Cereibacter sphaeroides 2.4.1: one gene and its partner. The protein of the gene in region 2 interacts with the protein of the main gene of each other region in a pairwise test. Links are inferred from orthologs where the notes say so. Each region holds a gene or a part of one and is shown on either strand. Other genes may lie near its edges.

Region 1 (3,385 bases), 1.8 Mb from region 2 along the record:
CATCTCCCAGTGGAGCAGGCCCACGGCATTGCGCTCGTCATCGTCCGAGCGGAACGAGTTCGAGCAGACCATCTCGGCGAACTGGCCGGTGCGGTGGGCGAAGGTGCCCACCTTCGGCCGCATCTCGTGCAGCACGACGGGCACGCCCATTTCGGCGGCCTGCCATGCGGCCTCGGAGCCGGCCATGCCGGCTCCCACGATATGCAGGCTCTCTGCCATGGATCAGGCCTCGTCGCCGCCGGTCTCGCCCGGCTCCGCATCCTCGACCCCCTCGGCCGTGTCGCCCGCATCCGCGATCCGCGCCACCGAGACGACCTCCTCGCTGGCCCCGGTGTCGAAGACGCGCACGCCGCCGGCCGAGCGCGAGCGGAAGCTGATCTGCTCGACCGGCACCCGGATCGACTGGCCGCCCGAAGTGGCCAGCATCACCTGATCGCTCATCTCGACCGGGAAGGAGGCCACGAGCTGGCCGCCGCGCATCGACTTCTCGAAGGCGGTGACGCCCTGGCCGCCGCGGCCGCGGACCGGATAATCGTGGCTGGACGAGATCTTGCCCAAGCCCCGCGCGGTGATGGTGAGGATCAGATCCTCGGCCGCCGACATCTCGGCATAGCGGGTGGGCGAGAGCTGGCCCGCCTCGACCGCATCTTCCTCCTCGTCGGCCTCGGCCTCCTCGGTCACGCCCGCCATCAGACGGCGCTGCTTGAGATAGGCCGCGCGTTCCGCCGGATCGGCCTCGAAATGCCGGATGACCGACATGGAGACGACCCGGTCGCCGGAGGCGAGGCGGATGCCGCGCACGCCGGTCGAGTCGCGGCCCGAGAAGACCCGCACGTCGGTGGTGGAGAAGCGGATCGCCCGGCCGAGGGCCGTGACCATCATCACATCGTCCTGCTCGTCGCAGATCGAGACATTCACGAGGCTGACGCCCTCGGGCAGCTTCATCGCGATCTTGCCGTTCCGCTTCACGTTGGTGAAGTCCGACAGCCGGTTGCGGCGCACGTCGCCCTCGGAGGTGGCAAAGACCACCTGCAGGCGATCCCATTCCTCCTCGGGCTCGTCGATCTTCATCAGCGCGGCGATGCTGATGCCGGTCGCGATGGGCAGGATGTTGACGATGGCCTTGCCCTTCGCCGTCCGCCCGCCGAGCGGCAACCGCCAGCACTTGAGGTCGTAGACCATGCCGTCGGTGGTGAAGAACAGAAGCTGCGTGTGGGTGTTGGCGACGAAGAGCGTCGTCACCACGTCGTCTTCCTTGGTCGCCATCGAGGCGAGCCCCTTGCCGCCGCGGCGCTGGCTGCGGAATTCGGCGAGCGGGGTGCGCTTGATGTAGCCGCCCGAGGTGATGGTCACCACCATGTCCTCGCGCTCGATCAGATCCTCGTCCTCGAGGTCGCCCGCCCATTCCGAGATCTCGGTGCGGCGCGGCACGGCGAACAGGTCCTTCACCTCGCGCAGCTCGTCCGAGATGATCGCCATGATCCGCTCGCGCGAGCCGAGGATGTCGAGATAGTCGCGGATCTTCGCGGCGAGTTCGGCGAGTTCGTCGGTCACTTCCTTCACGCCCATCGCCGTCAGGCGCTGGAGGCGCAGGTCGAGGATCGCGCGGGCCTGGATCTCGGAGAGGTTGTAGGTGCCGTCCTCGTTGATCGTGTGCGACGGATCGTCGATCAGCCGGATATAGTCGGCAATGTCGGCCGCAGGCCAGCGCCGCGTCATCAGCCGCTCGCGCGCCTCGGCCGGATCGGCCGAGCTGCGTATCGTGGCCACCACCTCGTCCACGTTCGAGACCGCGACGGCGAGGCCGCAGAGGATGTGGCTGCGTTCGCGTGCCTTGCGCAGCTCATAGGCCGTGCGGCGCGCCACCACATCCTCGCGGAAAGTCAGGAAGTGGCTCAGGAAATCGCGCAGCGTGAGCTGCTCGGGCCGGCCGCCGTTCAGCGCCAGCATGTTGCAGCCGAAGGTGGTCTGCATCGGCGTGAAGCGCCAGAGCTGGTTCAGGACCACCTCGGGCGTGGCGTCGCGCTTGAGTTCGATGACCACGCGGACACCGACCCGGTCGGATTCGTCCTGCACATGGGCGATGCCCTCGATCTTCTTCTCGCGGACCATGTCCGCGATCTTCTCGATCATCGTGGCCTTGTTGACCTGATAGGGGATCTCGTCGAGCACGATCGCATAGCGATCCTTGCGGATCTCCTCGACCCGGGCCTTCGCCCGCATGATGACCGAGCCGCGCCCCTCGAGATAGGCCTTGCGGGCGCCGGAGCGGCCGAGGATCACGCCGCCCGTCGGAAAGTCGGGGCCGGGGATGATCTCCATCAGCCGCTCGGTCGAGATGTCGGGGTTCTCGATCATGGCGAGCGTGGCATCCACCACTTCGCCGAGGTTGTGCGGCGGGATGTTGGTGGCCATGCCGACGGCGATGCCGCCCGCGCCATTGACCAGCATGTTCGGGAAGCGCGCGGGCAGGACGGTGGGTTCGCGGTCCTTGCCGTCGTAATTGTCCTGGAAGTCGACCGTATCCTTGTCGATATCGGCCAGCAGGAAGGCCGCGGGCTTGTCCATCCGCACTTCGGTGTAGCGCATGGCCGCGGCATTGTCGCCGTCCATCGAGCCGAAGTTGCCCTGACCGTCCAGAAGCTTCAGCCCCATCGAGAAGGGCTGCGCCATCCGCACCAGCGCGTCATAGATCGCGCCGTCTCCGTGGGGGTGGTATTTCCCCATCGTGTCGCCCACCGGGCGCGCCGACTTGCGGTAGGGCTTGTCGTGCGTGTTCCCCGTCTCGTGCATCGCATAGAGGATGCGGCGGTGCACCGGCTTCAGCCCGTCGCGCAGATCGGGGATCGCGCGGCTGACGATGACGCTCATCGCATAATCGAGATAGGCGGTCTTCATCTCCTCGGCGATGGAGACCTGCGGCAGTCCGCTCAGCGGTCTGCCCATTTCTTCATCATCGCCGGGCTCTTCGGGACGGTCGGTCAAGGGGAGGCTCTCTTTCGCGGCAAACCATATCTCGTTGGCCGGGACTATAGACCATCCCGGATATGGGGTGCAATGCCGCGGGGCGCCGGGCCGCGGCCCCGCTGCGAGCAGCCGGTGGGTCCGAGTGACAACATACCGTTATCATTGAAAAATCGCCAGACTGCGGCATCCTTTTAACAGGATGCACTCATCGGAGGGTCACGATGCGCGAGACGGAACTGATGCTGGCGGGCTACGGGCTGACCACGGCCGAGATCTTCTACCGGATGCCCGACCATCGGAATGTGCTCAACACCTTCGTCTGGCAAGAGTATGACCTCGCGCCGGACTATCCCGCGCTCTTCCGCTTCATCGAATTCTGGCAGGAGAAGATCGAGGGGCCGCTGCATTCCGTGCGGTT
Region 2 (3,143 bases):
TCGGAAACCGCCTCGCGCGCGCTCTCGCCGGGGGTCAACGATCCCGGCACGGCCATCGACGTGATCGGCACCTCGTCCCGCGTGCTGGCCGACTGGGCGAAGGCGCTGGAGAAGGCCAAGGGCGAGGTGCGCCACAGGCGGCTGCATGTGGGCCGCCTCTCGCCGGAGGATGTGCTGGAAGACGCGTTCCGCTGGATCGCCCGCGACGGGGCCGGCCAGCTCGAGGTGCAGATCCGCCTGCAGCGGGCGCTGGCCGCCCTCTCCACCTGCGCACCGCAGCTGTTCGGACATCCGGCGCGCGCGCTCTCGGAGGAGACGCTGCTGCGCGCCGAACAGGCACTGACATTCGATCGGGACCTCGACCGGCTCCGGGCCGAGGCGGCCCGGCTCGGCTTCAGGTGTCCAGATTCTCCACGTTCAGCGCGTTCTGCTGGATGAACTCGCGCCGCGGCTCGACCACGTCGCCCATGAGCTTGGTGAAGATGTCGTCGGCCTCGGCCAGATCGTCCACCTTCACCTGCAGGAGAGTTCGCGCCTCGGGATCGAGCGTCGTCTCCCACAGCTGCTCCGGGTTCATCTCGCCGAGACCCTTGTAGCGCTGGAGCGACAGGCCCTTCTCGCCCTCGGCCAGCACCGCCTTGAGCAGCGCGATCGGCCCGTGGATCGGCTGCTCGCGGTCCTTGCGGACGAGCCGCGCGCCCGGCGCATAGACATCGCGGGTCTGGCCGGAGACCTGCGACAGCCGCCGGGCCTCACCCGAGCGCAGCACGGCCCCGTCGAGGGTGCGAAGCTCTTCCACGCCGCGCAGGACGCGCGAGAGGCGGATGCCGTGATCCTGCGTGATCCGGCCCTTCCATCCGCGCTCATATTCGGCAGCGGTCAGATCCAGCCGTTCGGCCACGCGGTCGGCCACGAGCTGCAGGTCGTCATCGGCCCGGCCCGGATCGAACGCCCCCGACAGGGCCGCCTGTTCGAGGATGTTGCGCGGATAATGCGTGGGGAAGCCGTCCAGAACCCGGCGGAACTGGCGTGCGCCTTCGATCACGCGCAGAAGGTCCTGCCCCGCGATCTCCTCGCCGGTGGCCAGCCGCAGGATGGCGCCCTCGATCCCCTGGTGGATCAGGTAATCGTCGAGCGCCGCCTGATCCTTGAGATAGACCTCGGACTTGCCGCGCGCGACCTTGTAGAGCGGCGGCTGCGCGATGTAGAGGAAGCCCCCCTCGATGATCGCGGGCATCTGCCGGAAAAAGAAGGTCAAGAGCAACGTCCGGATGTGGGCGCCGTCGACGTCCGCATCGGTCATGATGATGATCTTGTGGTAGCGCAGCTTTGCGATGTCGAACTCGTCCCGCCCGATGCCCGCGCCGAGCGCCGTGATGAGCGTGCCCACCGTCTCGGAGGAGAGCATCCGGTCGAACCGCGCCCGCTCCACGTTCAGGATCTTGCCCCGGAGCGGCAGCACCGCCTGGTTCTTCCGCGCGCGCCCCTGCTTGGCCGAGCCGCCGGCCGAGTCGCCCTCGACGATGAAGAGCTCGGACAGCGCCGGGTCCTTCTCCTGACAGTCGGCCAGCTTGCCGGGCAGCGAAGCCACATCCATCGCGGTCTTGCGCCGGGTCATCTCGCGCGCCTTGCGCGCCGCCTCGCGTGCCAGCGCCGCCTCGACGATCTTGCCGACGATGGACTTGGCGATGGCGGGGTTCTCCTCGAACCACTCGGCGAGCTTCTCGTTCACGAGGTTCTCGACCGCGGGCCGCACCTCGGAGGAGACCAGCTTGTCCTTCGTCTGGCTGGAGAATTTCGGATCCGGCACCTTGACCGACAGAACGCAGGTCAACCCTTCGCGCGCGTCGTCGCCGGTGAAATCCACCTTCTCGCGCCGGGCGATGCCGCTGTCCTGCGCATATTTGGTGATGGTCCGCGTCAGCGCCCCCCGGAAGCCCGCAAGGTGGGTGCCGCCGTCGCGCTGGGGGATGTTGTTGGTGAAGGGCAGCACCGTCTCGTGATAGCTGTCGTTCCACCACATCGCGACCTCGACGCCGATGCCGCCGCGCTCGCCGGTGATGAAGATGGGCTCGGGCATCACCGGGCTCTTCGACCGATCGAGGTAGCGCACGAACTCGCGCACGCCGCCCTCGTAGAAGAGCTCGCTGTGCAGGGGCTCGGCCGGACGCTCGTCCTCGAGCAGGATCCGGACGCCCGAGTTCAGGAAGGCCAGCTCGCGCAGCCGCGCCTCCAGCGTCTTGAAGCTGTAGTCGAGGTTCGAGAAGGTCCCGTCGGGCCGGTTGGTCTTGGCCGAGGCCAGAAAGCGCACCTCGGTGCCCTTCTCGCCCGGCGCATCGCGCACGACGCGCAGATGCTCGACCGTCTCGCCATTCTCGAACCGGGCGAAATGCTCGCGCCCGTTGCGCCAGATGCGCAGCTCGAGCCAGTCCGACAGCGCGTTCACCACCGAGACGCCCACGCCATGCAGGCCGCCCGAGACCTTGTAGCTGTTCTGGTCGAATTTGCCCCCGGCATGGAGCTGGGTCATGATGACCTCGGCCGCCGACACGCCCTCGGAGGCATGCATGTCGACCGGAATTCCCCGGCCGTTGTCGCGCACCGAGACCGAGCTGTCGGCGTGGATCTTCACCGTCACGGCCGTCGCATGGCCGGCCAGAGCCTCGTCGATCCCATTGTCCACCACCTCATAGACCATGTGGTGGAGGCCCGAGCCGTCGTCGGTGTCGCCGATATACATGCCCGGACGTTTCCGGACAGCTTCCAGCCCCTTGAGAACCTTGATGGAATCGGCGCCATACTCTTCCGGCACGCGGGCAGCTTCGGCCATTCGGACAAACCCTTTGCTTTGCGCGCGAGTTATAGCGGTCCCACCCGGGAATGTCACGCCCGAGGCCCAAGATTTAGCGGCCTGCCGCCCGTCAGGGCAGGGTCAGGCTCCCGTCCTCGGCGAGCGGCCAGACCGGGTTCATGGCCATCTCCCAGACATGGCCGTCGGGATCGGCCCAATAGCCGGAATAGCCACCCCAGACCACCTTCTCGGGCCGCTTGATCGCCGTCGCGCCCGCCGCCAGCGCCGCCTCGAAGGCCGCATCCACCTCGGCCTCGGTCGGGAAATTCTGCGCGAGCGTCACGGCCCCCGT

What was found. The genes of interacting proteins can lie anywhere in the genome.
Region 1: the proteins of gyrB (region 2) and gyrA interact in binary tests that used the Escherichia coli proteins (3 or more experiments, as listed by UniProt). The link is inferred for Cereibacter sphaeroides 2.4.1 from one-to-one orthologs.

What each region holds. Positions count from the first base shown.
Region 1 is NC_007493.2:1,268,028-1,271,412, forward strand. The notes cover bases 23-3,295. They hold gyrA (DNA gyrase subunit A), read right to left. Parts: upstream 2,986-3,295; coding sequence 223-2,985; downstream 23-222. Other genes in these bases: trmFO (methylenetetrahydrofolate--tRNA-(uracil(54)-C(5))-methyltransferase (FADH(2)-oxidizing) TrmFO), read right to left, coding at 23-219; RSP_RS06220 (usg protein), read left to right, coding at 3,189-3,295. Outside these bases: more of trmFO, read right to left, coding at 1-22; more of RSP_RS06220, read left to right, coding at 3,296-3,385. UniProt on the Escherichia coli protein: A type II topoisomerase that negatively supercoils closed circular double-stranded (ds) DNA in an ATP-dependent manner to maintain chromosomes in an underwound state.
Region 2 is NC_007493.2:3,114,650-3,117,792, reverse strand. What follows is about bases 113-3,143. They hold gyrB (DNA topoisomerase (ATP-hydrolyzing) subunit B), read right to left. Parts: upstream 2,831-3,143; coding sequence 395-2,830; downstream 113-394. Other genes in these bases: RSP_RS15115 (VOC family protein), read right to left, coding at 2,922-3,143; RSP_RS15125 (DUF2254 domain-containing protein), read left to right, coding at 113-438. Also shown: more of RSP_RS15125, read left to right, coding at 1-112. UniProt on the Escherichia coli protein: DNA gyrase negatively supercoils closed circular double-stranded DNA in an ATP-dependent manner to maintain chromosomes in an underwound state.